Regions from separate parts of the Pedobacter sp. KBW01 genome, predicted to be linked through region 2. Evidence: riboswitches for the same ligand, from Rfam matches in the RefSeq annotation. Region 2 holds a riboswitch; each other region holds the start of a gene.
What was found. Region 2 has a riboswitch for S-adenosylmethionine ahead of DBR40_RS08835 (peroxiredoxin family protein). Riboswitches for the same ligand answer to the same signal wherever they lie in the genome.
Positions count from the first base shown of each region.

Region 1: another riboswitch for S-adenosylmethionine. It lies ahead of metH (methionine synthase); the one in region 2 lies ahead of DBR40_RS08835 (peroxiredoxin family protein).
Region 3: another riboswitch for S-adenosylmethionine. It lies ahead of DBR40_RS13285 (O-acetylhomoserine aminocarboxypropyltransferase/cysteine synthase family protein); the one in region 2 lies ahead of DBR40_RS08835 (peroxiredoxin family protein).
Region 4: another riboswitch for S-adenosylmethionine. It lies ahead of DBR40_RS11280 (SusC/RagA family TonB-linked outer membrane protein); the one in region 2 lies ahead of DBR40_RS08835 (peroxiredoxin family protein).

Region 1 is NZ_QAJQ01000002.1:92,170-99,674, forward strand. It holds gene metF (methylenetetrahydrofolate reductase [NAD(P)H]) at 1-887, opposite strand, end outside; gene metH (methionine synthase) at 1,045-4,746, opposite strand; SAM riboswitch class I at 4,910-5,013, opposite strand; gene DBR40_RS01525 (Bax inhibitor-1 family protein) at 5,130-5,885, opposite strand; gene DBR40_RS01530 (hypothetical protein) at 5,925-6,491, opposite strand; gene murQ (N-acetylmuramic acid 6-phosphate etherase) at 6,662-7,468, opposite strand.
Region 2 is NZ_QAJQ01000007.1:552,410-559,914, forward strand. It holds gene DBR40_RS08815 (TonB-dependent receptor) at 1-378, opposite strand, end outside; gene DBR40_RS08820 (cytochrome-c peroxidase) at 460-1,434, opposite strand; gene DBR40_RS08825 (YceI family protein) at 1,605-2,270, opposite strand; gene DBR40_RS08830 (peroxiredoxin family protein) at 2,335-3,657, opposite strand; gene DBR40_RS08835 (peroxiredoxin family protein) at 3,679-4,995, opposite strand; SAM riboswitch class I at 5,169-5,279, opposite strand; gene DBR40_RS08840 (S24 family peptidase) at 5,855-6,550, opposite strand; gene DBR40_RS08845 (helix-turn-helix domain-containing protein) at 6,634-6,837, shown strand; gene DBR40_RS08850 (hypothetical protein) at 6,840-7,505, shown strand, end outside.
Region 3 is NZ_QAJQ01000012.1:1,397-8,901, reverse strand. It holds gene DBR40_RS13310 (multidrug effflux MFS transporter) at 1-2, opposite strand, end outside; gene DBR40_RS13305 (queuosine precursor transporter) at 195-965, shown strand; gene DBR40_RS13300 (hypothetical protein) at 995-1,447, shown strand; gene DBR40_RS13295 (homoserine dehydrogenase) at 1,658-2,902, opposite strand; gene metX (homoserine O-acetyltransferase family protein) at 3,016-4,074, opposite strand; gene DBR40_RS13285 (O-acetylhomoserine aminocarboxypropyltransferase/cysteine synthase family protein) at 4,108-5,439, opposite strand; SAM riboswitch class I at 5,713-5,823, opposite strand; gene DBR40_RS13280 (hypothetical protein) at 6,037-7,044, shown strand; gene DBR40_RS13275 (trans-sulfuration enzyme family protein) at 7,101-7,505, opposite strand, start outside.
Region 4 is NZ_QAJQ01000010.1:149,807-157,311, reverse strand. It holds gene DBR40_RS11285 (SusD/RagB family nutrient-binding outer membrane lipoprotein) at 1-597, opposite strand, end outside; gene DBR40_RS11280 (SusC/RagA family TonB-linked outer membrane protein) at 609-3,773, opposite strand; SAM riboswitch class I at 4,093-4,199, opposite strand; gene DBR40_RS11275 (peroxiredoxin family protein) at 4,337-5,608, shown strand; gene DBR40_RS11270 (AraC family transcriptional regulator) at 5,648-6,526, opposite strand; gene DBR40_RS11265 (SDR family NAD(P)-dependent oxidoreductase) at 6,809-7,505, shown strand, end outside.

The DNA of each region.
Region 1 (7,505 bases), on a different contig from region 2:
GGTGCGCCGAAATCCATCAATTCTTTACACTGCTTAATCATGGCCTCGGTACCAATTTCTTTAGCCTCGGCATTGTTCTTAGCATACGATAAGGCTTCGGTTAATTCGTTTGGCAAATCGAGGTGGAAAATTTTAGGTAAAACCGTTAACTGTTTTAAGGTACTGATTGGTTTTAAACCCGGAATAATCGGCACATTGATATCATTTTCCCTGCATTTTTTAACAAAATCGAAATACTTCTGATTATCAAAAAACATCTGGGTAACAATAAACTCAGCGCCCATATCAACTTTCTTTTTCAGATATTTAAAGTCTGCATTTAAATTAGGTGCTTCGAAATGTTTCTCCGGATAGCCTGCTACACCAATACAGAAATCACTTTTGTAGGTATCGATATCTTCGTGCAAAAACTTACCATTATTATGGTCTTTAATATGCTGAATCAGATCGGTAGCATAATGGTGACCGCCTTTGGTTGGAATAAAGGAGGCTTCGGCCTGGCGGGCATCGCCACGTAGCGCCAGCACATTATCAATCCCCAAAAACTGCAAATCAATCAGTGCATTTTCAGTTTCTTCTTTAGTAAAACCACCACAAATTAAGTGTGGCACAGCATCAATCTTGTATTTATGAATAATAGCCGCACAAATGGCAATGGTACCAGGGCGTTTACGGTACGAAACCTTTTGCAATAAACCGTTTTCCTGTTCTTTATAAATGTAATCCTCACGTAAGGAAGTTACATCGATAAAGGGCGGGTTAAATTCCAGCAAAGGATCGATGGCATCGTAAACCCACTGGATGCTCTGCCCCTTCATTGGTGGCAATAATTCGAAAGAGAACAAGGTTTTACCCTTTGCGTTTTTTATATGGTCTGTAATCTTCATAACCAGTTTTTTGTTGTTATGCTGAGCGCTAACGAAGCATCTCTAACATGGGAGCAGTTATTATTCTTTTATAACTGCAAAATCAAATATATGTTCTTGCTAAGAGATCCTTGGTTACATCCGATAGTTATCGGATCAGGATGACAAAGCAACAATGTTAATAAGCTAAATTTGGACTTAACCACCGTTCCACTTCTTCAACAGGCATATGTTTTCTGATGGCATAATCTTCAATCTGATCTTTGGTAATTTTACCTAAACCAAAATATCTCGAATCGGGGTGTGCGAAATAAAAACCGCTTACGGCTGCCGTTGGATACATGGCATAGCTTTCGGTTAAGCGTAATCCGATTTTATTTTCCGCATCGAGCAAAGTAAATAAAGTTCCTTTTTCGGTATGCTCTGGGCAAGCCGGATAACCCGGTGCCGGACGTATACCTGCATATTCTTCTTTAATCAGTTCCTGATTGCTTAGATTTTCATCTTTGGCATAACCCCAGTACTCTTTACGTACACGCTCGTGCATGCGCTCAGCAAAAGCTTCAGCTAAACGATCGGCCAGTGCTTTAGCCATAATGCTATTGTAATCGTCGTGGTTAGCTTCAAATTCGTTTACTAATTCATCAATACCAATACCCGTTGTTACGGCGAAGCCACCAAAATAATCCTGAATACCGCTTTCTTTCGGTGCAATAAAATCAGACAAGGCATAATAAGGTTGTCCGTCTACTTTCTCGGCCTGCTGACGGAGGGTATGTATGGTTACCAGTTGGGAGTTTTCAGTTTTCAGTTCGGAGTTATTTACCAGCTGATTACTGCCAACTGTTAACTGAATATCGTCTCCATCTGCATTTGCTGGCCAGAAACCGATTACGCCTCTTGCCGTTAGCAATTTCTCGTCAAGGATTCTTTTTAACAAAGTTTGTGCATCATCAAAAAGCTTTTTGGCTTCGTCGCCAACGTTTTTATCGTCAAAAATTTTGGGATAACTGCCACGAAGTTCCCAGGTATGGAAAAACGGGGTCCAGTCGATATAAGGCACCAGTTCTTCTAATGGGTAATTATCAAAAACCTTCGTTCCAATAAATTCAGGAACAGGTAGGTTGGATTGGAAATCTATCTTAAATTTATTTTCTCGGGCTTCTTCCAGTGTTTTAAAGCGCTTATCCGAACGTTTGTTTAAATGTGCTTCACGCGCTTTATCGTATTCGGCTTTAATACCGGCTACATATTCATCCTTGGTATCGGGATTCATCAAAGTGCTGCAAACCGTAACACTTCTGGATGCATCCAATACGTGAATAGCCGGACCCGAATAATTTGGTGCCACCTTTACAGCAGCATGAATACGTGAGGTAGTTGCACCACCAATAATTAAAGGTATAGTAAAACCTTCGCGCTCCATTTCTTTGGCAAAGTGAACCATTTCATCCAAGGAAGGGGTGATTAAGCCACTTAAACCAATAATATCGGCATTTATTTCTTTGGCTTTTTTGATGATATCCTGTGCAGGAACCATCACACCCATATCTATAATTTCGAAGTTGTTACAAGCCAGCACCACACCCACAATGTTTTTTCCGATATCGTGCACATCGCCTTTTACCGTGGCCATTAAAACCTTACCTGCCGATGAATTCTGATCCTGATCGGGATTATCGAGTTTTTCCTGCTCAATAAAAGGCAAGAGGTATGCAACGGCTTTTTTCATTACCCTAGCCGATTTTACTACCTGAGGCAGGAACATTTTACCTGCACCAAATAAATCTCCCACAATATTCATCCCATCCATCAATGGCCCCTCAATTACCTGAATCGGGCGGGCATATTTCTGGCGGGCCTCCTCTACATCGTCATCCAGATATTCTACAATACCTTTTACCAATGAATGTGATAACCTTTCTTCAACCGATCCTTTTCTCCACTCCTCATCTTTAACAATCTCTTTCCCTTTCGATTTTACGGTATCGGCATATTCTACCAGACGCTCAGTGGCATCTTCCCTACGGTTTAACAATACATCTTCTACCCTTTCCAATAATTCGGGTGGAATTTCCTGATAAACCTCCAACATACCGGCGTTTACGATCCCCATATCTAAACCTGCCTGAATGGCGTGATAAAGAAATGCAGAGTGCATGGCTTCGCGAACCACATTGTTACCCCTGAAAGAGAACGAAATATTCGAAACCCCACCGCTTACCTTGGCATGAGGCAGATTTTCTTTGATCCAGCGGGTGGCGTTAATAAAATCGACTGCGTAATTGTTGTGTTCCTCCAGGCCGGTGGCCACGGTTAAAATATTCGGGTCGAAAATAATATCTTCTGCCGGGAAACCGATTTCGTTTACAAGAATATCGTAACTTCTTTTACAAATTTCTTTTCTGCGTTCGTAATTATCGGCCTGTCCTTGCTCATCAAAAGCCATTACCACAACCGCAGCACCATACTGCATAATTTTACGGGCACTTTCGCGGAATTTATCTTCGCCTTCTTTCAAGGAAATAGAGTTCACAATCCCCTTGCCTTGCAGGCATTTTAAGCCATTCTCAATCACGGACCATTTTGATGAATCGACCATAATGGGTAGTTTGGCAATATCAGGTTCAGAAGCAATCAGGTTCAGGAATTTGGTCATGGCTGCTTCCGAATCAAGCATCCCCTCATCCATATTCACGTCAATAACCTGCGCGCCACCTTCTACCTGCTGTAATGCAACTGCTAAAGCAGCTTCATAATCGCCACCTAAAATCAGTTTCGAGAATTTTGGCGATCCGGTAATATTAGTTCTTTCGCCTATATTTACAAAAATACTTTCTGGGGTAATGGTTACAGGCTCAAGTCCGCTTAAACGCATATGAGGTTCGAGCACAGGTAATTTTCTAGGCTCAGCTTTCCGGGCATTTTTAGCAATGCAACCAATGTGATCAGGTGTGGTACCGCAACAACCACCAACAATATTCACAAAGCCTGATGCAATAAAATCATCAACCAGGTGAGCGGTTTCGTGTGGTTGTTCATCATAAGCTCCAAACTCGTTGGGTAAACCTGCATTTGGATAAGCCGAAACATAACAACCTGCTTTTGCGGCAAGCTCTTCGATATGCGGACGCATTTCTTTAGCTCCCAATGCACAGTTAAAACCGATACTTAATGGTTTGGCATGCATTACCGAGTTTAAGAAAGCCTCCGCCGTTTGGCCCGACAATGTTCTTCCTGAAGCATCAGTAATGGTCCCCGAGATCATAATCTCGAGCTTACGACCAATTACTTCTTCGTATTTTTTAATGGCCACAATAGCCACTTTTGCATTTAGGGTATCAAAAATGGTTTCGATCAACAACACATCCGAGCCACCATCTACCAACCCACGAACCTGCTCGTAATAAGCTGCTTCTAATTCATCAAAATAAACCGCCCTAAAACCAGGATCGTTAACATTCGGCGACATAGAAAGGGTACGGTTGGTTGGGCCAATGGCACCTGCAACAAAACACTTGCGATCGGGATTAGCCGCCATAAACTCGTCGGCCGCTTCTTTGGCTACCCTTGCTCCTTCAAAACTCATTTCGTAAGAAAGGTCTTCCATTTGGTAATCGGCCATCGAAATTCGCTGTGTACTAAAGGTATTGGTTTCGATAATATCGGCACCAGCAGCCATGTACTCGAGGTGTATGGTTTTGATAATATCGGGGCGTGTAATGTTAAGCAAATCGTTATTGCCTTTTACATCACAGGGATGATCTTTAAAGCGTTCCCCTCTAAAATCCTCTTCGGTTAGGGTATATCGCTGAATCATGGTACCCATTGCACCATCAATCACCAAAATACGTTTTTCTAATTCTTCTCTAATGCTCATTGTTGTTGTTGTAGCAAGTAGCAAGTATCAAGCGTTGAAATATTGATAACTCACTTTTTATTAGGTGGCAGCAAAAAGTAAAGGCAAAATTGTCTTAATACTTCATACTTGTTTCCTAAATTAATGGCTTATCTAAAAAGTTGGTACGTGAATCGTAATCCTAAACTTATCTGTTTCCGCTATTTGCAGAATAGAATTTAGCACCTTGTGTGGCACAGGTTGCTAAGACTTCGTTGGGTCTAATCCCTCCGTCTTTCTTAATAAGCATACAAAAATGCAACAAAGCGGCATCATTTCCAAAAATTATCGCCTTGTGGCCAAATAAAATTACAAAGGCCATGCAAAACTGCACAGCCTTAAGAATATTGTTCTGTTTAAACCGTTTATTTTCTGCTTCCGAAAATGCGTAGTAAGAACAGGAAGATGTTTAAGAAATCCAGGTATAAAGATAACGCAGCTACAATCGCCATTTTCTTAGATTCAATCTGGAGAACCTGTTCTCCGCTGGCCTCAATACCTTCGCCAATTCTTTTAATCTTTTGCACATCATAAGCTGTTAATGCAGTAAATATTGCAATGCCAATAAAAGCCATAAACAAGCTGAACTGTTCGCTCTGAATAAACATATTAATTACACTGGCAATTACTAAACCAATTACCCCAACCATCAGAATCGGACCAAATTTGCTTAGATCGATATTGGTTGTATACCCCATAAATGCCATAATTCCAAATATTCCGGCTGCACCTGCAAAACAGCTTACTACCGAACCTGAAGTATATGTTAACAAGATAAAGCTTAAGCTAATTCCGGTTAATACAGAGTAAAGCATAAATACGCCTATTAAAGCAGGTAATGATAACCGGCTTAAACCAAAGCCCATTAATAAAACCAGGCCTAGCGGAGCGAACATGGCTATATAACCAAATATAGACATACTAACTTTGCCTGTTGCAGGGTTAATATTTAAAAGATACTGCATTAACTGCTCGTTGGTACCGAAAAGATAAGCAGCTACTGTAGATAAACTCAATGCAACGAACATCCATAAGAAAACGTTAGCGAAGAATTTTTTAGACACAGATTTTTCCTGTACAAAAACACTGTTGTCCTGATATTGATAATTTTGTTGTTCCATTTTAATTTTTTGCGTGTTAAATTATATAAAAATAAACATTTAGTTCAATCTTTTTGTCAGCAATTCTTCAACTTTTTTAAAGAACTGCAGTGGCTTTAATGTACGCCAAGGCAGATTATCGAAATCGCCGCCAAAGTTAATGTAATAATCGATGTTGTTATCGCGAAACTCGGCAATTACATGTTCCTGAAAATTCACACCAACAATCCAGCCATCTTCCACCTCCTGAAACCACTCTTCGTAATAGCTATCATCAGAAGCATGGAAATTGAGCACATTTTCTCCGATGAGGATAAATTTATTAATGCCTTCATCCATCATCAACTCTACCACATCCCGTTTGAGCAACATAATATCGTTGTTGATGGCATCGTTCCATTCACCGATAAACTCTATTATGGCATAACCGCGATCGTAATCGGCATACAGCACCTTCATGTACAGTGTGCTCGATCCAAATTCATCCCATTGTGGGTGAAGTAAAAAGTTATAAATCTGCTTATCGAAGTAAAGCTCAGAATATTCGGTATTATAAAACGGTGAACGTTCATCTTCAGCCGAAATATAATCATCTCGCCACTGGTAATAAGGCTCAATCTCGTGCATAGTTTTTAATTATTGAATGCGCGAATTTTGAATAAGTAAATGTTCTTAGCCCATCTCCAATTCAATCATTCTACCCTTCAGTCATTAATTTAATTTTGAATGAACGAATTTTGAATGAGTGAATGTTTAAGCCCATCTCCAATTCTGTCATTCCATCCTTCAATCATTTGTTAATGTTGTCCGGCTTCTACAGCTTTACGTACACTTCCGTAGCGGTTCAGCAACTCAGCAGCTTCTTCGTAGCCAATGTGCAGCTCATCAGCAACCATTTGTGTCCCACGATCTACCAGCTTATGATTGGTTAATTGCATATCAACCATCTTATTACCAACCACACGCCCTAACTGTACCATAACCGTAGTACTAAGCATATTTAAAACCAGTTTTTGTGCCGTTCCCGATTTCATCCTTGTAGAACCGGTAATAAACTCAGGGCCAACCACCACTTCAACAGGGAAGTCAGATTCTGCAGCAATTGGTCCGCCGGTATTGCAAACAATGCAACCCGTTAAAACGCCATGTTTACGTGCCGTATTTAAGCCCCCAATAACATAAGGAGTAGTACCTGATGCAGCCAGGCCAACCAGACAGTCTTTTTCGTTAATATTAAACTCCTGCAAATCTTCCCAGGCTTGTTCAGCATCATCCTCTGCAAATTCTACAGCCCTTCTGATAGCGGTATCTCCACCGGCAATAATGCCTACAACCCAATCAAAAGGTACACCATAGGTAGGCGGACATTCTGATGCATCTACCACACCTAAACGCCCACTGGTACCCGCTCCGATATAAAAAAGACGACCACCTTTTTTCATTCTTTCGGCAACTGCCGAAGTTAATTTTTCGATCTGAGGCAAAGATTTTTCTACAGCAAAAGCTACAGTCTTATCTTCGTTATTAATGCCCTGCAAGACTTCCAACACCGACATCTTATCGATGTGGCTGTAGTTAGATTCTTGCTCGGTAACTCTATTCATAAATTTAATTTTGATAAAATTCGGTAAATTCTTTCTA
Region 2 (7,505 bases):
AATAATATCAACCGGGTTGGCCGAGTTTAATTTGGTACGGTTGGCATTGTGCGAACCTACAATACTCACTTCATCCAAACTGCTGGCCAAGGGTACTAAACTAATATTGATGACCGATTGCTGGCCAATTTCTACCTCTTGTGTTTTGTAGCCCACAAAAGAAAACTGCAGAATTTTACCATTGCGAATGGCTACCTGGTAACTACCGTTTTTGGTAGTAGAGGCACCTTCATTAAGACCTTTCACTTTTACCGATACCCCGAGGATGGGTGTTTGATCGTCGGCCGAAGTGACCACACCGGTTATGAGCCTTTTTTGCGCAAAGGTATTGATTGCAAAAAAGAGTATTGTGGTTATTAATAGTATGTTTTTTTTCATTTTATGTGTTAAAATTTGGGCATAACAAGGGCTGTTGCACTTTTTTTCTGCGCAAAAACGATGTGCCGTTCCTTTAATTATCTAGTTTTTGGCCGGGTTGTTTTTGGCGGTTAAAAATCTTTCATCAGTAAGCGCTTTCAGAAATTCTACCAGGTCATTGATATCGCCATCGGATAGATTGAGTGGTTTATCGAGTGATAAGTCGCGGTTAAGGCCATCGTGCACCACTGCTGATGGATTGTTGTAGTAGGTAACCACCTCTTTAAGCGTTTTAAACTGTCCGTTATGCATGTAGGGAGCGGTTAAGGCCACATTGCGCAGGCCAGGTATTTTAAATTCGCCAATGGCCGTGCTGTCTTTCGTGATGGTAAAACGTCCGGCATCTTTGAGGGTTTTACCATTATAAAGGCCAATATTTTTAAAACGATCGGCGGTAAAATCTTCTCCCGAGTGGCAGTTATTGCAGTTGGCCTTACCAATAAACAACAGCCGCCCGCGGGCTGCCGCAGCCGAAAGGGCATTATCATCGCCATTGATGTAACGATCGTAAGCACTGTTATTGGTTTCTAAGGTCCGCTCAAAAGCAGCAAGTGCTTTTAACAGGTTATCTTTGGTAGCCGGCGATTTAAATACTTTTGCAAAAGCCTCGACGTATGCCTTATCCTTGTTCAGCCTTTCTACAGCTTCTTCAATGCTCAATCCCATTTCATCGGGTGAAGTAATGGGGCCTAAAGCCTGCTCTTCGAGCGAAGCTGCCCTTCCATCCCAGAAAAAATGTGTGCGACCAGATAAATTGGTTAAACCGGGCGAATTGCGTGCGGTTAGTTTACCGCCAATACCAATGCTAAAAGTGGCCGTATCAGCAAAGGCAAATTCGGGCCTGTGGCACGATGAGCAGTTAATGGTTCTGTCTTTCGAAAGGATGTTATCGAAAAATAAACTGCTCCCAAGTTCTTCTTTGGTTTGGATTTCGCTTACGCCGCCTCCAACAAAAGCTGCCTGGGTAAGCAACAGCGCAATAAAGCTCAGTATGATGATAGCACTTCTTTTTTTCATCGGTTCAATTCTGTTTCTTTTAGCCCTGATTAAGCTTATAAAATCGTTTGGCAGTTTGTTTTAAATTGGAAAGGCTGTATTGTGAACTTGCTTTGAGCCATCGGCTTCGCCATAACGATCCGGCAACAATACAGCCTTTCTTATTAAGCGTTTTAGTTTAGGTTGGTTTATTATCCGGCATTCGCCACTAAGGCTACATCGATATCAAAATCATCGTATATTACTTTATCACCAAGGTTTTCGAAAAAGTTTTTTGATCTGAACTTGATATCATATTTCGTACGATCGATGGTAATTTTAGCTTTGGCGGTTAACTTTTTACCAGCAACATCAATTGCCGCCGGAAAACTTACCTCGTTGGTAATGCCTTTAATTGTGAGTTTACCGGTTAAGCTATACTGGTTGCCACTTCCTTTTTTGGCAGATGTAATTACAAAAGTTGAAGTCGGGAATTTCTCAGTACTGAAAAAATCTTCGCTTTTTAAGTGCCCAAGCAACTTTCCGTTTGTGGTGGCGTCGGTAACATCGGTTACGGTAATCGATTTGGTATCGATGGTAAAACTGCCTGATTTAAGTGTTGTACCATCAATTACAAATGTTCCTTCGCTCACTTTTACGTTGCCACTGTGTTCGCCAGTAGCTTTTTTGGCCAACCAGGTTAGTTTGCTGCTGGCATTATCTACTTTGAACGATTGCGCCTTTGAAGCATGATTAGGTGTAACAATTATTTTCTTTGATGCAGATCCGTTGTGGTTTGCCGCAGCAAAGCGGTTCGACTGTGATAAAGCGCCTAAAGAGGCCAGGGTTAATAGCGAAATGGTTAATGTTAGTTTCATTTTGGATTTATATTTTTTAGATAATACCGGTTAAACCATCAGCTTAACCGGCGTAAGGATATGATTATTTGCTTTTTTGCGTGTTTTTATCGCCTGTTGCCGAGGCAGTAGCCGTAGCATCTTCTGCAATCAGTTCATCTAACAAAGCGTTAAATTTTTTCTCGTATTCTTTATAGTATTTTCCGGTAACGGTGCCGGTATAACCCGTATAAATTTCTCGTACTTCGCCTTTTCTGTCGATGATAATGGTAGTTGGAAAAGCAATAAATTTATTGAGTGCCGGCAATTTCTGCGATACCAGTTTTTTATCGGCCAGGCCACCAAAAAGGATATCGTATTTTACATCGTATTTATCGCGCAGTTTGCCCAGTGTGTATTTGGCGTACTCCAGGTCGTCTTTTTGTTCAAAGCCAATGGCAATGGCCTCTACTCCTCTTTTCTGGTTTTTGTTAAACCATGGCGAAAGAAATACCGTTTGATCGGTACAGTTCGGGCACCAGGTACCCACAATTTCTACAATTACCACTTTACCTTTGTACTTATCGTCGCTTAGCGAAACCGATTTCCCGGCAAGATCAGGGAAGGTAAAATCGAGCTTTTTATAACCTTCTTTTAAGAATGTAATTTTGTAGGGATCGGGCAATTCGGCTTTATCGTCTTTTGCACCATCAAATTTGGTATTATCGTAAATTCCGGCCGAAATTACGCCGCTGATGGTACCATCAGGATTGATTTTACCTTTGTAAATTTTAGGACTTGGGCCCGTAAAGCCCGAAAGCACAAACTCATCACCTTGTACAGTACCTTCCAGTTCGCGGCTATCGCCGGTTACCTGCATAATTACCCCGGTTAGCTTGTTTCCGTTTTGTTTTAGTATCGCCACCTTGTCAGGCACCTGTTCTTTTGAATAGAACTTAAGCTCCCATTTGCCCGATATATTGGCCGCCGGTGCCACATCTTTACCCGGCTCAACAAAGCGGTACTTTTTGCCATGCTCGGCAGTAAAAGGAAGCGAATTGCCCCTGAAACCCGGCACCAAACTGCGATACTCGCCTGATAATGTACCATCATCATTTATTTTGGCTACCAGGGCTGCATCGTAAGTATTCATTTTAATAAATACCGAATCGGGTGCAATGCGTTTTACGTGGAAATCATCGCGACGGGTGCCATTTAACAGGGTAAAAGTAGCATGTTCGAAATCCTTGCCTTTAAATTCGAAGTTAAAAGGCACCTGGGTTTCGCTTACATTAAATACACCGCGCCAAACCCCTTCTTTTATTGTTTTTTCTACAGCTACCGGTTTTACACCATCGGCCAAAACCTGTCCACCAATAAACAGTGAACTGAGCAAAACTGCTCCTTTAAAAATTTTATGTACGCTCATTTTATTTTGGTTTTTTAATGATTATTTTCCTTTTATCGATTCATTCTTGTTTACTGCAGCAGTTTCTGGTGCTGGTTCAGCAATCAGTTCGTCTAGTACGCGATTAAATTTCTTCTCGTAATCGTCGTAATATTTACCTGTTACCGTGCCGGTGTAGCCGGTGTAAATTTCGCGTACCTCTCCTTTTCTATCGATGATAATGGTAGTTGGGAAAGCAATAAATTTGTTGAGTGCGGGCAGTTTCTGTGCTACCAGTTTCTTATCGGCCAGCCCACCGAATAGGATATCGTATTTGATATTGTATTTATCTCTCAGCTTTCCGAGCGTGTACTGGGCATAGGCCAGACTGTCTTTTTGTTCAAAACCAATGGCAATGGCTTCTACTCCGCGTTTTTGGTTTTTGTTAAACCAGGGCGAAAGAAAAACAGTCTGGTCGGTACAGTTCGGACACCAGGTACCCACAATTTCTACAATTACCACTTTGCCTTTGTATTTATCGTCGCTCAGCGAAACGGCTTTACCCTTAAGATCAGGAAAAGTGAAATCGAGTTTTTTATAGCCTTCTTTTAAAAAGGTTAATTTATAGGGATCAGGCAGGTTGGCATCGTTGTTTTTAGTGGCATCGAACTTGATGTTTTTATAGATACCAAAACCCTGATCTCCTGATAGCGTGCCATCTTCATTTACTTTTCCTTTAATAATAAAAGGACTTGGACCGGTAAAGCCCGATAAAGCGAACTCATTTCCTTGTATGGTGCCTTCAATTTCACGGCTATCGCCTACAACCGTCATAATTACGCCCGTAAGCTTATTCCCGTTTTGTTTCAGCACCGCAATTGATGCAGGAACAGCTTCTTTACTGTATAATTTAAGTTCCCATTTGCCCGATAGGTCGGCAGTAGGTTTTACATCTTTACCGGGCTCTACAAAGCGGTAGGTTTTACCAGGCTCGGCCGTAAATGGCAGAGAGTTCCCCCTGAAACCTGGTACCAAACTCCGATACTCACCACTTAATGTACCATTGGGTTCTATTTTGGCCACCAGGGCTGCATCGTAAGTATTCATTTTAACGAAAATCGAATCCTTTCCAAGACGCTGCACATGGAAATCATCGCGACGGGTACCATTTATCAAAGTAAAAACAGCGTGTTCAGGATCTTTGCCCTTAAATTCGAAATTAAATGGAACAGCCGATTCGCTCACCGTAAATACACCGCGCCATATTCCTTCTTTAATAAAGGCTGCGGGTGGTTTAACTGTTGCCGAAAAGGCCGAACTACTGATCAATAGCCCCAAAGAGAGGCCTTTTAGTGTGGGTAGATAGTTTTTAAAGTTCATGTTTATGGTTTTAGTTTAGTAATTCTGTTTTAAAACCCTGTGGAGCAGACATACCATTTCCATGACTGGTAAATTACCAGCCGCTTAATCAAAAAAGAAAAGCATGTTTGAAGCTGTAAATGCTATTTACAACAGCAGGAGTTTTGTAGTTTAAGTGTTTTCATATCTTAGTTAATTTATTTTTCCCCCGAAAAATTTCGGACGAATGAGTAAAGCACTTATTTCATTGCTGAAAAGTTGCTAGAAGATCGACGAGGCTCCCTCTCCCTTCTTCTGTATAAATCATCTACTAGTATAGGGCATAATACCAGACTTCTATAAAAGGCAAAAAGGAAAAAAAGGAAAAAACGGCCTTTAGCATATCGCTAAAGGCTTTTTTTATGGTTTATAGGTTGGTAATTATTTTATTTCCAAATTTCCAATCTACCATTTACTACCAGAATACTACCATTTTGGAAAGGCAAGATGATATTTTAAAGGGAGTTGCTACCATTTATCACGAAAAAATAGCTTAAAAGGTATTTAAAAGCTGTTTATCCAGAATTTAAATTTCTTAATATGGCGGCCATAGGTAAGACTATTTTACTGTAAAAAAAGTTAGAAATATAAGAAAATTTTACTCTTTTTTGGGTTGGTAATGCAGTTGGTTGTGCAGTTGGTTGTGCAAATCGATGTAGTTTAATGCATTGTAAATACCCGTAAAAAGTATAAAAATAGGCTAAAAAAGCTTATAAATCGAACAAACACCCCCCTATAATGCAATCAGCATATTTATGGTCAAGTATTTAAATACTTGAATACTAGCTAATTAAGGTTGAATAAAATTGGTTATTTATAAAAAGATATGTGTGCGCGCCGGTTAGCTCATGCTATTGATTCTTATACTAGCTTTGATCAATGCCATTGCTTTAACCTTCTTTAGCTTAATATCTTTAGGTGCATGGTGTTGGTTTTGAGAAACCAATTTGATATAATCATCCCCTTTGTCTGATTTCTGCACGTACTTTACTAGGGTCATATCATCGCCATGCTCGTTTATATAGACTAAGTACATTTCGCCCCAATAAATACCGTCTTGAAGGTCGTTTATAAGTTTATACATCACAATATCACCACTTTTAAGCAATGGGTACATACTGTCTCCAATAATTGGTAACGCCCCGTCACATGAAGGCATATTTGGGATAGTTATGTAGTCTATAATATTGTGCTTTCCATTAAATGTAGGAAGCACACTCGCAGCAGCGTTGGTATCATAAAGCGGTATTCGTTGCAATTCTCTCTTTTTATCCGTCTTTAATAAAAAAGTCTGCTCAGGCTCTACAACAGATTCATTTATATCGGATGCAATCATTTTTCCCCTACCTGTCATAAGCCAAATAGGATTAATATCAATGAATTTGCTAAGAATATTTTCTAATACATTAGAGCCGATACTCTTATTTTCTTTAATAGCTTTTGAGATTGAGCCGCGTGAAACGGCTAATTTATTCTCAAACGCATAAAGGCTAATGCCTTTATCTTCAATATACTGACTAAGTCTTTGTGCTACCATATGAAAAAAATCTTACAATAAATTTGGTTATAAGAAAATAGTCTTATACCTTCGTGTAAGTATTTACAAATATGTGAACAAGCATGGAACAAACAAAACCAAAAGTAGATTATCCTGAAAATCTTTATTTACGGGAAGCCGTAAAACAATCAGGTATTTCAATTACACACTTAGCAAAAAAGCTGGGCTTCAGCAGGAAGGTGGTGAGCGACACCGTTAACGGAAAATACAAAGGCTCAAACATCATCCCTTCTTTAAAAGAACTTCTAAACCTCAAAGGAGAATAACAATGCCTCAATTATGGAATAACATTTTGGTAGTAACCAAAGATGAACTTGTGCCAAATTGGTACAAAAAGGAAAATACCCTTTATAGCGAAATTACCCGATATGCTAACAAAGCGTACGGTATTAAACGTGTTCAGCTGGGCGGTAACGGCCGTCAGATGTTTATTTCTTTCGATAGTTTGCCCCCAGTTGTTCAGGATGGCATCGGTGATCCCCGGAAATTAAACCATGTACTTGACCAGTTTTATAAAGTTGATGGCGAAGCCGTAAAATTCTTTACAAATTTCAAATTTGAAGACGGAACTTACCTTGATACCGAATTTCAGGAGCGGTATATCATCAATGCAAGCGTTTTAAAGGCCATAATTTCGCTTAGAAGTGCCAGGGAAAACGAACGTAGGACAAAAGGTAATTTTAGTGGTGCGGGAATTGCTCAAACCCTATTATCTGATGCACAAAGCTTCAATGATATACTAGAAAAAAAGTACAAAGTTAGGCACACTTTGCCACCAGGTGAAAAGCAATTTAAAAAGACTTTAAAGGACTTTGAAACCATTGGTTATGCTGGCATTATTTCAGGAAGGCATAAAAATGCCAACCGTCGTAAAGTTGATGATATTACCATTGAGCTACTAAACAATCTTTTTGCCGGACAGCCAACCAAACCG
Region 3 (7,505 bases), on a different contig from region 2:
ATGATCTGTTAGTTTTTCGGAGGCGCAAAGATTGGGAGATTTAATTTGCTAACCTAAATTTGCGGGTCGAGCGATTGTAAAAATTACAGTTGGCGGTTAAAATGAATAAATTAGCCCGGAACTGAACGTAAGGTTCCTGTTAAAAAGCATAATCTGCGCTGTAATTTGATAGATTATATTTAGATTTATTGCCTATGACTTTTAAAACGAAAGAAAGCCGTTTACTACTTGTTCTGGGTAGTTTTTTTGTGGCCAATGCTATATTATCAGAGTTTATTGGTGTTAAATTATTCAGTGTAGAAGAAACCATTGGCATGAAGAAGTTCGACATCAACCTATTAGGTGTGCCACATCTTTCGTTCGTAATGTCGGCAGGGGTACTAACCTGGCCCATTATCTTCATCATGACAGATATTATAAACGAGTATTTCGGGGTAAAACAGGTAAGGTTTTTATCTATTCTCACTTCTATTTTAATAGCCTTTGCTTTTATCGTGGTTTGGGGATCTATGCATTTAAGCGCAGCCGATTTTTGGGTGCATCAAAATATTAATGGGGAAGACCTGAACATGAACAATGCCTTCGCGGGTATTTTTGGGCAAGGCATGTGGATTATTGTCGGCTCAATAACCGCCTTTATTATAGGCCAGATGGTTGATGTGCTCATTTTTCACCGCATTAAGAAAATTACGGGAGAGCGGGCCTTGTGGTTAAGGGCTACGGGTTCAACACTCATTTCTCAGTTTGTAGATAGCTTTGTGGTAATTTTTATTGCATTTTACCTTAATCCACAATACCACTACACCTGGAAAATGGTTTTTGCCATAGGCTTAGTGGGCTATACCTACAAATTTATTGTAGCCATTTTAATGACCCCGATTCTGTATCTGGTACACCGGATTATTGACGGCTATTTAGGCAAAGATTTGGCGCATAAGTTAATGAAGATGGCAGGCAGAGGATAACAATAAAAACTAACCAAATATAAATACTTATGAAATTAAATTATTTAATGGGCCTTGCTGTGCTCTCACTTGCGGCTTGCAATAGTTCGGCAGAAAAACAAAAAGATCAGTCGCTGAATATTGAAGGCACCTGGCAGTTGGTTTCGGCTACTACCTCGCAGCATGGCAAAAGTGAGGTAACGGATTATACCGGTAAACTGAAAATGATCAAAATGTTTAACAATACCCATTTTGCATTTTTAAAACACAGTGTTAACCCTAAAGATACTGCTGATTTTGATGCCGGAGGCGGAACTTTTGTACTGGATAAAGATAATTATACCGAACACCTCGAATATTATAAAAACAAAAACTGGGAAGGAAAGACTTTTAATTTCAAACTCAGCATCAATAAAGATACTTTAACCCAACAAGGCGTAGAAAAGGTAGAAGGAGAAGGGGTGGACCGGGTGATTATTGAAAAGTATGTTAAAGTAAAATAAAACACAAAAGGCCGGACTCGCTCCGGCCTTTATGCTTAACAACAAAACAAATAAAAAAATTAACCTTAAAAATTAAGAAGCTGTTTAAAAATGAATAAATAATTCACAGGTCTATCAGGTGGGTGAGGACACCCACCTCTAGCGAATCCTAATGGGCGGTGGAGACAACGCCCATTAGATATTTCACAGAAATTTAAACAGTTTCTAAGTTTAAAGGGCTGCCAGTTCTTCGGCAAAAACATTTTCACTCAGCAGCTCCTGCTTGTAAATCTGCCGGCCGGTATAGGCCACAAAAACAGATTGATCTAAAAGCAATTCGCGGTTCTTGATCAGGCTTTCCAGCTTAACTGTTCCAACCACATATTTATAACTATCGGCAGCATAACGTTCGCTAATGTTATCAAATTCCAGTAAGGTAATCAGATCTTCATCTGCGTAGCGTAAATACACTTCCAGTAAAATTTCTTCAGTATGTTTTACACCGTTTTCTGAGTGGTACTTTTTATACTCATAACGGTAATCGTAGCGTAATGCGGCAATATCCGACAATACAGCTGCACCGGTTGGATGGCCACCTGCACCTTTACCATAGAAAAACTGTTTATCGGCAAAAGCAGCCTGTACTGCTACAGCATTATACTCGTTTTCTACATTATACAAGAAATCATCCTTAGCTACTAGTTTAGGCAAAACATAAGTTACCACATCTTTGGTATTTACCTTACGGGCTGTTGGTACCAGTTTGATTTTAAAATTTTTCTCGCGTGCATATTTAATATCGTACTGCGAAAGGTTTTGGATACCAATGTTCAGGATGATATCGGGGTTTACAAATAAACCATAAGCATGGGCCGTAGCAATAGCCAGTTTATATTTCGGATCGTAACCTCCCACATCCAAAATAGGATCGGTTTCGGCAAAACCTAAGTCCTGAGCTTCTTTCAATGCCGAATCGTAGCTCTGGTTTTCGTTAAATATTTTCGACAGAATGTAATTGGACGATCCGTTAAAAATGCCACTTAATGCATGGAACAATTCGTTATCGTAATATTCTTCCAAGTTACGGATAATTGGAATACTACCACACACTGCACCTTCATACAATAGGGAAGTACCGTGTTCTGCCTGTAAATCTACCAGCTCTTTTAAGTGGGTAGCAATCATTTTTTTATTGGCCGAAACTACATTTTTGCCATTTTTTAAGGCGGTAGTTACAATTTCGTATGCAGCATCTGCATCGTTAATCAATTCTACAATTGTATTGATTTCGGTATTATTCAGTATTTCGTTACGATCGGTAGTAAACAAATCTTTATTGAGCGTACGTTTCTTCTTTGGATCTTTTATCGCGATTTTAATGATTTCCAGATTCAGGTTCTGGCTCTGGATAATGTCCAGCAAACCTTGTCCTACAACTCCGAAACCAAATAAACCGATTTTTAAATTCTTACTCATTTTTATTTTGTGATTATACAGATAACCGGATTTTAACCGATCCTATTGTTCTTATATTTGTTTTTGTCTTTATTATTTAGCTTTACGCTTAAGTCTTTCTGCTTTTACTCTTTCTATGCAGTATGCTGTAATTTGATTATTTTCTTATCGCGGCTCTCTTTAATAAAAGTTCCGATAATATTGGTTAAAGTATTGGTTTCGATTAAGAACCCGTCATGACCATATTCAGAATGGATGGTGGCAAATTCAGCACCTGTAATGTGATCGGCCAGGTATCTCTGTTCTGAAATCGGGAATAAAAAGTCGTTTTCGATTCCAATTACCAGTGTGTTTGCTTTAACCAGCTTTAAGGCATCAGCTATGCTTTTGCGGTTGCGGCCAACATTGTGGCTATCCATTGCTTTGGTTAAATAATAATAACTGTATGCGTTAAAGCGATTGGTTAATTTCTCTCCCTGATAATTCTGATAAGACGAAGCCCTGAAATTATCAGTTTTATCGTTTACACTTTCTACCTGTGTGCTGCCATAGGCATTGTAAGTACGATAGCTTAAAAGTGCAATGCTTCTGGCTGCTTTCAAACCTTTAATGCCTCCATCAGGCTTATTGGCATAAAAAGTACGGTCGGTAGTAATGGCTAGTCGCTGACTTTCGTTAAAGGCAATTCCCCAGGGCGAATGCACGGCATTAGTAGCCACTAAAATCAGGTTCTCAATTTTATTCGGCTCAATAATGCTCCATTCAACAGCTTGTTGTCCACCTAACGAGCCACCAATTAATAGTTTAATGGTATCGATTTGTAAATGCGCCGCTAAAAGCTGGTGTGCTGATACAAAATCGCGGATGGTAAACTGCGGAAACGACAAGTAATAAGGCAGGCTGTTAACCGGATTGGTACTTAAAGGATTGGTTGTACCATAATTAGAGCCTAAAACATTAGCACAAATAATATAATGATCGTTTGGATTGAATAAAGCGTTTTGCCCAAACAAACCTTCCCACCATTCAAAAACATCGGCATTGGCAGTAAGCGCATGGCAAACCCATATTACGTTATCTTTCTTTGCGTTTAATTTGCCATATGTTTGATAAGCGATTTGCAGGTTACGGATTTTTTTTCCGCTTTCGAGCTTAAATTGTTTGTTATATTGATATGTTGATGCTGTGCTCATGCTAAAATAATGCTGATGGTAATAAAAAAAGGATTAGGCTTGTAAACTGGCTGCACTTACTGATAAGCCAATTGCTGCAAAAGCCTGCTCAAAATCGGCCTTAATGTCGTCGATATGCTCGATACCAACTGATACGCGAAGCGAGTTCGGTTTAACACCTGCAGCCAGTTGTTCGCTATCGCTTAATTGCTGGTGTGTGGTAGCCGATGGCTGGATAATCAGCGTTTTGGCATCGCCCACGTTTGCGAGGTGCGAAATCAGTTTTAAATTATCGATTAATTGGGTTGCTCTTTCTTTGCTGCCGTTTAACTCGAAAGATAAAACTGCTCCAAAGCCATTGCTTAAATATTTCTTTGCCAAATTATTGTATTTACTGCTGGCCAAACCAGGATAAGCCACTTCTTTAACTGCCGGGTGATTTTCTAACCAGGTAGCCAATTCTAAAGCATTATCTACATGGCGTTGTACACGAAGCGATAAAGTTTCGAGACCTTGCAATAACAGGAAAGAGTTGAACGGCGCAATAGCCGGACCTAAATCCCTTAAACCTTCTACACGGGCACGAATAATAAACTGAATATTGCCAAAAGGACCGTCGACACCGAAAACATCGCTAAAAACCAAACCATGGTAGCCTTCTGATGGTTGACTAAATTGTGGAAACTTACCATTTCCCCAGTTATAATTTCCGCCATCAACAATTACACCACCAATGCTGGTTCCATGTCCGCCAATCCATTTGGTAGCCGATTGTACCACTACGTTAGCGCCATGTTCTAATGGTTTAAACAGGTAACCTGCAGCACCGAAAGTATTATCAACAACTAAAGGAAGATCATATTTTTTGGCAATAGCCGCAATTTTTTCAAAATCGGGCACACTAAATGCCGGGTTACCGATAGTCTCTAAATAAATAGCTTTTGTTTTATCGGTAATTTTAGCTTCAAATTCTTCTGGCACATCCGGGTTAGCAAAATCAACATGAATACCCAAACGCTTAAACGCTACTTTAAACTGATTATAAGTACCGCCGTAAACATGAGATGAAGAAACAATGCTGTCGCCAGCCTCCAGGATATTATTTAAGGCAATAAATTGTGCTGCCTGACCAGATGCTACTGCTAATGCTGCTACGCCACCTTCTAAAGCTGCAATGCGTTTTTCGAAAACATCGCTGGTTGGGTTCATGATCCTGGTATAGATATTACCGAACTCTTTTAAAGCAAATAAATTGGCTCCATGCTCAGCATTTTTAAAACCGTATGAAGTGGTTTGATAAATAGGAACAGCCCTTGAGCCTGTAGTTGGATCGATTTCCTGACCTGCGTGTATTTGTAAAGTTTCGAATTTATATGAAGTTGACATAATCTTTAATGCTTAAATTTTTAAATGTTGAATAATCTGTAGGGATCAGATTAACCTAAAGGTTAAAGCTGTGTGGGCGTATCCCGTTTTAGCGGGACCTTCCAGTTTGAAAAACACAAAAAGGGAAGATTTTTAAATTACTGTATGCAACAGCACATACAAGTAATCGCCTGCATATTGCAACACATAAAAGACATAGAAAGATCTTCTACTTTTTTAAGGTTTGAACCAGGTTCGCTTAGCGATTGAAGATTTAATGTTTTCATCAGTTAAAATTTATATCACCAGATAACACCGTGTTAGCCAGTCAGGAATTGGCACCTTCTCTTTCTGAGGGTTGCCAGTGGGTCATGGAGCCAGTCTCTCGCCACTTCTTTATAAATCAACCTCTGAAGATTGACTTTTACTTAGCTTATTGCCAAATAATATTCCAAATGTCTGAATTTAATTTTAATCCACAAAATAAAATTTTGAATTTAAAGCAAGCTACTGTGAATGAGGGTGCTAATTTTAAATAATTAAGGCTCCTTAAATATTTTAATATAAAGTTAATGGTTAAAACTTTAAGTTTGTGTTACCTATCTAAATCTAATCATCATGAAAAATGTAAAATTCTATGGTTTGGCAATACTATTTACTGTTGCCTGCTTAAATAACGTTAATGCCCAGTTTGGTGGCTTAAAAGATAAACTACTAAAAGTGGGTACAGCACAGGGTGCTAAAGCCTTAGGGGTTGATAAATTCCTGAAACAGCCTGCTGCCATTACCACCAGTTTTGAAGATGTGAATCGCGAAGGCGAGATGATGCCCGATTTTAAATCGAAGGAGAAATTTCAGCCTTTATATTTATTACCTAAAAATCCGGAGGGCGGTTATGTGCTTTGCGAAGGTTTTTACGAAATGACCAATAAAAGCTATTGCCTTAAAGCCGGAACCTTTGCCCCTTCAAAAGGCGATGGCTACATGTTTGCTCCGGTTTTAGGACCCAAAGAAGAAATTGTAGTATCGATATTAAAGAGTGCCGAAAAGCACCCCGAAGTAGAACAGCACGATATTCAGGTTTTATTGTGGACCATTATTGCCCGCACAAAATTTGCCGATTACAGCGGCCAGGTTAAACTTACTGCCATTAAGTTACTTACACCTAAGCAACTTACCCAGTTAGAAGGTGGTGCTTTGGGCATTTTACCTTTTGATGTAATGGAGAAAGCTAAAGATCAGTTGCCATCAGGCTTAAAAGCTGTGTTTGAAGCCGAAAACAATATCAGGCAGTTGGTGGCATCAGGCAATTACACCTATGCTGATATGGAGAAATATGCAATTGTAGCAGGTATGGCACCTCCAAGAAGCGATGTGCCCAGCGGCATCTGGACCAAACATCCTGATGGTTATTATGTTCGCTATTTTCCTTCGGGCTATTCAATTACTAAAGTGCAGATTTATGTACCTAAAGAGTTATTGGCCAACGGCAACAAATTGGTTTACGATGCCGCAGGCGATATTGCTTGTCCGGCCAATACGGGTTCACAACGTTTAGCGCAAACCAATGAGCCTTTAGAAGCCAATTATTCGCTTAAATTAACTACGGTTTGTAACCCGAAATAGTTTTTAAGTCCTATAGATAACCCTATAAGGTTTTAGAAACCTTATAGGGTTAAATGCTAGTTTAAAGCCTGCTCCAAATCAGCAATAATATCATCTGCATGTTCCAACCCAACCGAAATGCGCAACAGGTTTTTAGGTGTTTTACTATCCGGTCCTTCAATCGAGTAGCGGTGTTCAATCAAACTTTCAACGCCGCCTAAGCTGGTAGCCTGCGCAAACAACTGCACTTTATTAACCGCTTTACTTGCTGCCTCTACACCACCTTTTACCAGGAACGACATCATACCACCAAAATCTTTCATTTGGCTTTTAGCAATTTCATGTTGGGGATGCGTTTCCAATCCCGGATAAAAAACAGCTTCTACCTTCGGGTGCTGATTTAAATATTTAGCTACTTTTTTACCATTCTCGCAGTGACCTTTCATGCGGTATGCCAGGGTTTTAATACTGCGCGTTAACAG
Region 4 (7,505 bases), on a different contig from region 2:
TTTCCACGAAGCAATATTATTGCCGTAAATTACATCACCGGCAATGGTTTTTCCCGAAGCAGGATCGAGTGCTGCTTGAGCAGATTTCAAATCGTTTAAAATACCGTAATATACATCCTTCTGTTTATCGTAAACAGGTGTAACAAATTGTTTTATTTTTCCGGCCTGCGAATATGGAATATCGCCATAAGCATCGGTAAGCAATAAAAATACCCACGACCTCAATACCAATGCTACACCTTTATAATTGGTGTTGCCTTGCGCATCGCCCAGTTCGATAATTTTATTAAAGCCTGCAATACTTTGCGCATAACCGGTAGACCATAGCGAGGTAAAACTGCTGTTCGAAAAGATAAAACGATCTTCTTCTGTGTATTGCACTTTAGCCCAGTGCTGCGCAAAAAGCAGGCTCGAATTCATGTTATTGGTTACGCCCCAATAGGTATCTACAGTGGTTTTGGTCGTTCCCGTAAGTAAATAATCGGGTTGCGCAACTTCAGGAGCATTGGGGTTAATGTTCACCTCATCGAGCTCTTTTTTGCAAGATGAAAAGGCAAGGGCCAAAATGGCGAATATATAGAGTTTCTTATTTTTCATGATGGGAATATTTAAAATTTAACATTCAGGTTAATACCATAACTGCGGGTACTTGGGTTAGAAAGACTTTCTAAGCCCTGACCATTGCCGGTATTAAAAGCTACTTCAGGATCAATATCAACCGTATTGCGGTGAATAATCCACAGGTTACGGCCAACAAGCGATACCGAAACACCCTGTAAACTTAGCGAGCGCAACCATTTCGTTGGCAGGTTATAACTTAGTTTCACTTCGCGGAGTTTAACATAAGAAGCACTGAAAATATTGGCTTCATCGATATTCCTGAACGATTTGTAATACTGCTGGGCAGGTAATATTTTTTCGTTGCGTTTGCCATCAGCAGTTACCCCGTCAAAAATAACCCCGTCATCGTAAACAGTTTCACCAGCCGGAGCTGCTCCGTTTAACCATACAGTTCCTTTGGTTTTATCGTTACCCGGATAATAGTAAGCAATACCGCCATACTCTGCAGCCCTGCCTGGTAAAGTTGAGGCTAACACGCCTGTATAAGTACCTGTAGCATATGTACCGTTGTAAATAGAGCCGCCAATGCTGGCATCAACCAACACGCCTAAACTAATGCCCTTATAGCTAAAGGTGTTGTACACACCACCAATCCAATCCGGAGTATATTTACCCAATACCTGCTTGGTTGGGTTGGTAGCCGGAGCGCCGGTTGCATTTACAATAATATTGCCGTTGCCATCTCTTAAAAACGCGGTACCAAATAACGATCCATAAGGTTGACCCACAGTAGCAATTACCTGTGCTGAGTTAGAAGCTACAACATAATTGGTTAATAATTTTTCGGCATCCAGCTCAATTACCCTGCTCCTGTTTGCGGCAAAGTTTAGATCGATATCCCAGGTAAAAGCCTTTTTAATTGGCGTAATGCCCAACTGCGCCTCTATACCTTTATTGTTGATTTTTCCGGCGTTCAACAATTTTGAACTAAAACCGGTACTCTGGCTCACATCTGCCGCTAAAATCTGGTTATAACTATTGGTATTGTAAGCACTTAAATCGAAACGCAATCTTTTGTTAAAGAATACCGCCTCAACACCCAATTCGGTTGATGTGGTGGTTTCAGGTTTCAGGTTAGGATTAAGATCAATAGATCCTGTATTCAGCTGTGGATTTCCATAAAACGGAGCGCTAAAAACATAGGTATTAATCAAACGGTAAGGATCTGCATCTTTACCTACTTTAGACCAGCCACCACGTATTTTTAAATAGTTAAGGGCATCGCTTTTAATATCCAAAGCTTCGGTAGCTACAAAACTTCCATTAAACGAGGGGTAAAAATACGACCTGTTTTGAGCAGGCAAGGTAGACGACCAATCGTTACGGGCAGTAATGTTGGCAAAAAGGTAATTTCTGAAACCAAGTTGCCCTGAAGCATACACACTATACGATTTTAAACGTGACAGGTTATTTGATGATACCAATGGATCGCGTGAGTTTTTAAGCGTATAAAGTCCAGCAATGGCCAGTTTAGGTGCACTTTGGTCGTTTTGTTCGATATACTGCCTGCGGATATTCCCCCCACCCAGCAATTCGAGGCTAAAATCATCGTTTAGCTGTTTGTTAAAGTTTAAGGTTGCATCGGTATTGTTTTCGTTTACCGTAAAAGCACTTTCGGTGTACGATCCAAATGGTGTTCCGTTGGTACCATAAGCAATCCGTACTTTACGCCTGTCGTTATAATAATCCGTTCCTGATCTGAAATTTAAATCAAGCCCGTCTATGATTTTATAATTCAACGCTAAACTCCCGATTATGCGGTTCCTGTTTTGCGATACCGTATTCTCGTAAGCTACCCAATATGGATTGCTGTAATAGCTGTTATTCCAGTTAAACGTTTTTCCATTCTCATCCAAATAATTTTTCAACTGGTTAATATCAACCTGACGACCAAACCAGGTAAACTGCAACATGGTACTCGTAGAGCGCGAACCACCTGTACCCGGTAAGTTATCCGAATTAAGTTTACTGTAATTGGCATTAGCCGTTAAAGTTAATTTCGGGGTTATTTTAAGGCTGGTATTCAGCACAAACGAATTTTTCCCCTGTCCCGAATTAGGCACAATACCTACCTGCTTTAAATTGTTGTAAGAGATCCTGTAATCGTATTTTTCTCCGGCATCTGCAATCGATACACCGTTATTTAAGGAATAACCGGTTTGGAAAAAATCGCGAACATTATCCGGATGCGCTTCAAAAGGAACAGCTACACCTTTAGAGAAAAACTGCGGAATTAGTCTGCCATCCAGTTTCGGTCCCCAGCTCTCATCAACCCCGTCATTTAAACCTTTACCAGCACCATCCACATAGCTAAATTTACCTTCAGAGCCTTGTCCAAAAGCATTTTGATATACCGGAAGGGTAAGCAGGCTTTCTAAAACCGCGTTCGAGTTAACGGCAATTCCCAATCCTTTTTTCGATTTACCGGTTTTGGTTTTGATGAGGATTACGCCTGCTGCAGCCCGCGATCCGTACAATGCGGCTGCATTTGGGCCTTTAAGCACACTCATTGATTCAATATCTTCAGGATTGATATCCGAAATGGTATTGGCATAATCCCGGGCACCGGCCGAGTTTAACTGCGAGTTATTAACCGGAATTCCATCTACCACAAACAGTGGCTGGTTGTTACCGGCAATGGAAGTTTCACCCCTGATTACCACGCGCGACGACCCCATACTTCCCTGGCTATTGGTTACCCTTACACCGGCAATTTTACCAGCCATGGCATTAACCAGGTTCGATTCTTTAGCTTCGGCCAAATCCTGCCCCTTTAATTCCTGAACGGCATAACCCAGCGATTTCTTTTGGCGCGATATACCTAAAGCAGTAACTACAACCTCATCAAGCGACTGATCGCTCGATTGCAATACCACAGCGATAGGACTACCTTTAACAACAGGTATTTCCTGGGTTTTAAAGCCAATGTATGAGAATATAAGGGTAGCTTTTTCGGGTGCGTTAATGCTAAAAACCCCTTTACCATCGGTAGTGGTAGCTTGTTTGGTTTCTTTGATCAAAACAGAAACACCCGGCAGGGTTTCGCCCTCGGCCGATTTTACCGTACCTGCAACAGGTACATTTTGCGCAAGTAACTGCTGCGCCGTAAAGAGCAGCAAAATAAACGCTATTGATTTAATTTTTTTGAACATCTTGTGTTGTAATAATTAGTTAATGGAGACAATAATTTGGGCAATACCTTTCCACCACGGCTATAAACCGTATTTTTTGTTTAAAAAATGAAAGGATTGGTTAGCTTAAAAGCCCGTTAAAATGAATGCATCTTAACAGGGCATACGCATTCGGAAATACCTCGTTTGGTTTAAATAAATAGATTTTAGTACGTCTGTTTTTTTCATCTGGAAATGATCATTAGTAAATAAGTTACTTTCAAAAAAGCCCGGGTACAAAAAAAGCACCTCAACCAAAAGTCAGAAGTGCTCCATATTAATAAGGATAACGCAAACTGCTGACTTAACTACCCCAGATTCATCCGGGATGGAATTAGCACCATTTCTAAAACTTAGATGGTTGCTAAGGTTTCACAGGGCCATTCCCTCCGCCTTTCTTGATAAGCATTTTTAAATAACTGGGGCAAAGGTATAATTAAATCCAGTAATTCTATAGTTTTTATATATTTTTATCTGAAAATTTTTTCTTGCCAAATACGAGCCGTATATTTGTCGACCAATTTAGTCGATTAAAACACATCCCAATGAATCTGAAATCAATTTTCACAGCCGTTTTGGCCATATCAACTACCATATCCTTTGCACAAGATCAAACCGTATTGGCCAATCATACAGGGGTAAAAGCCCATAAAGAAAAGTCTAATGCCTTTGTAGCACTCGGCAGCTGGCGCGGAGTTGCCAAAGTAAAAGAAGGATTGGAAATCCCTTTCAACTTTGATATCAACGAAAAAAATGGTCAGCAGAAATTATATTTCCGCAATGCCGAAGAAAGTTTTGAAGGCGGTTTAGTTAAACAAACTGCCGATTCGCTTTTTGTCAAACTCGATCAGTTTGATAACGAACTGGCATTTGCCATAACTGGCGATCAGCTTACCGGCACATTAAGAAAACAAGGCCAGACCGGTAAACCTTTGGCCATTGTAGCCGAGCGTAAAAACTACCGTTTCGAAACAGACGGTAAACCTGTAACAGCCAATTACTCCGGAAGCTACGATGTGGTTTTCAAATCGCCAAATGGCAAGGACGAAAAAACAGTAGGTTTATTTAAGCAAACAGGCAACAAACTTACCGGTACTTTTTTACGTGTAACCGGCGATTCGCGCTACCTGGAAGGCGTGGTAGAAGGTAACGAATTTCAGTTATCAAGCTTTATTGGCTCCTCTCCTGCTTACTACAAAGGCACTTTCCAGTCCGATGGCACTTTAAGCGGTGAAATTTTAGGTGCAAGAGGAAGTCAGCCTTTTACAGGTGTTAAGAATGACAACGCTGCCCTGCCCGATGCCTACAAACTCACCTACCTGAAACCGGGTTATAAAACCCTCGATTTTAGTTTCGCAGATGTTAATGGAAAAAAGATTTCGTTAAAAGATGAAAAATACAAAAACAAGGTAGTTGTTTTAACCATCACTGGCAGCTGGTGCCCCAATTGTGTAGATGAAGCTACCTTTATTGCCCCTTGGTATAAAGAAAACAAGAAACGTGGTGTAGAGGTTATTGCCTTACATTACGAACGCTCTACTGAACCAGAATATGCTAAAAAAGTAATGAGCCGTTTCCGAGAGCGCTTTGGTATCGAATACGATCAGGTTATTGCCGGTACAGCCGATAAACAAGTGGTAGCCGAATCCTTACCTGCATTAGATTCGTTTGTATCTTTCCCTACTACCATTATTATCGATAAACAGGGAAATGTTGCCCAAATACACACCGGCTTTAATGGTCCGGCTACAGGCAAATTTTACGACGAATTTAAAAAAGAGTTTAATACCGAGATTGATGCTTTATTGAAAAAGTAAATGCAATCTAAAGCTTTGTTCCCTGGTTAATTAAAAGTACTAAGCCGTAGCCACCATCTTTTTGTAATCGCGTGGGGTTACACCTTTGGCTTCTTTAAAAAACCGGTTAAAATTAGACAGACTATTAAAACCACATTCGTAAGCCAGGTTACCGATTTGCCTTTCGCCATCAGTAATCAGCTTGCAGGCATGGCCAATACGTACTTCATTTACAAACTCAACAAAAGTTTTTTGGGTGCGGCTTTTAAAATAACGGCAAAAAGCCTGTTTATTCATGTTAATCAACGCGGCAACATCGTCCAGTTGCATATCGGTAGCAAAGTTTTCGAACACATACTTAAATACCTTATCCATCCTGTCGTTATCTTTTAGCTGGTAGGTATTGGTATAACCCTGACTGGCCAGTAAATCGTACTCTTTGGTATGGCTCAATACCTCGAGTATTTTAAACAGCGAAATCATTTTCGGAAAATCTTCTTCCTCTTTTACCAGCTGTACCAGGAGTTTTTTTAACTGCGATTTGGTTTCCCCATAAAACTTCATTCCCCGACCGGCTATCTGCAATACCGCTTTCATTTTCTGCATATTACCCAGCTGTACCAGCAATTCGATCAGCTTATCCGGATTAAAAAATACCGAAATAGAACGCGCGTGTTTCTGGTTTACCTTATCGTCAAAATAGGCTTCGCGGTTGTACCAAACATGCGGAATATTGGAGCCAAGAAAAATCAGCTCACCTTTTTCAAAATTTTCTATACTATCGCCAATAATGCGTTTGCCTTCACTTTCAACCATGTAGGTAATCTGACATTCGACATGAAAATGAAAAGCTGTAGAAAAGTAAGGCTGATCTATTACCTTCGTTTTAAAGATCTCATTATCCAAACCTTCCAGTATTTTAGCAAAAACCGGTTTCATAAGGGCATTTTTATATAGTTTATATTTGGTTAGGTCAATACCACGCCAAACACTGCTTAAGTGAGCAGATCCTATTTGGAGATAACAACCTTGAGTCAAATATACGCTACATTATCAAAATAAAGCAAACAAAGTATAATACTTGCTAAAATAACATCAAAAATAGCAAACAGAGCTTTAGAATTTAGTCTTTCTTCGGCCTAACTTTGAGTAATTACCCATACTAACCAAATCAATAAAATGAATCCGTAACCCGACAAGGTTAAAAATTAAGGATATAAAATGAACCAAAATTTACACCAAAAAGTGATCCTGTTAACAGGCGGCTCCGATGGTATTGGCTGGGAATGTGCCAAAGCCTACAGTAATGCAGGTGCAATTGTTTGTATAGCAGATAAAAACCCCATTGCTGAGCAAAAATTAAGTGAACTGGCTCAGCCTAATACTTTTATCCAATGCGATGTAAGCCAGGAAACAGAAGTACAGGCTGCTATAGAACTGGTAATTAACAAATACAACCGTTTAGATGCGATCCACAACAATGCAGCTATTGCCAGTCCTTCAAAACCTTTACACCAAACCAGCGATAGTGAATGGGATTTGTTGATGAACATTAACCTGAAAAGTATTTTATTTACCACCCGCCATGGCTTATCCCATTTAAAAACCACCAAGGGAAGCATCCTGAGTACCAGTTCGCTGGTGGGCAGCATTGGTCAGGAAAACCATGCCGCTTACGTGGCCACCAAAGGCGCTGTAAACGCCTTAACCAAAGCCATGGCTTTAGATTATGCTCCCTTTCAGGTGCGGGTGAATGCCATTTCACCTGCAGCCATTAATACGCCTACACTACAAGCCTGGAGCAACGAGCAACCCAATAAAACAGATTTAGAACAATACCTTAACAAACTGCAGCCTTTAGGCAATATGCCCAATGGGGATGTAATTGCCGATGCCTGCGTATTCCTGCTGAGTGATG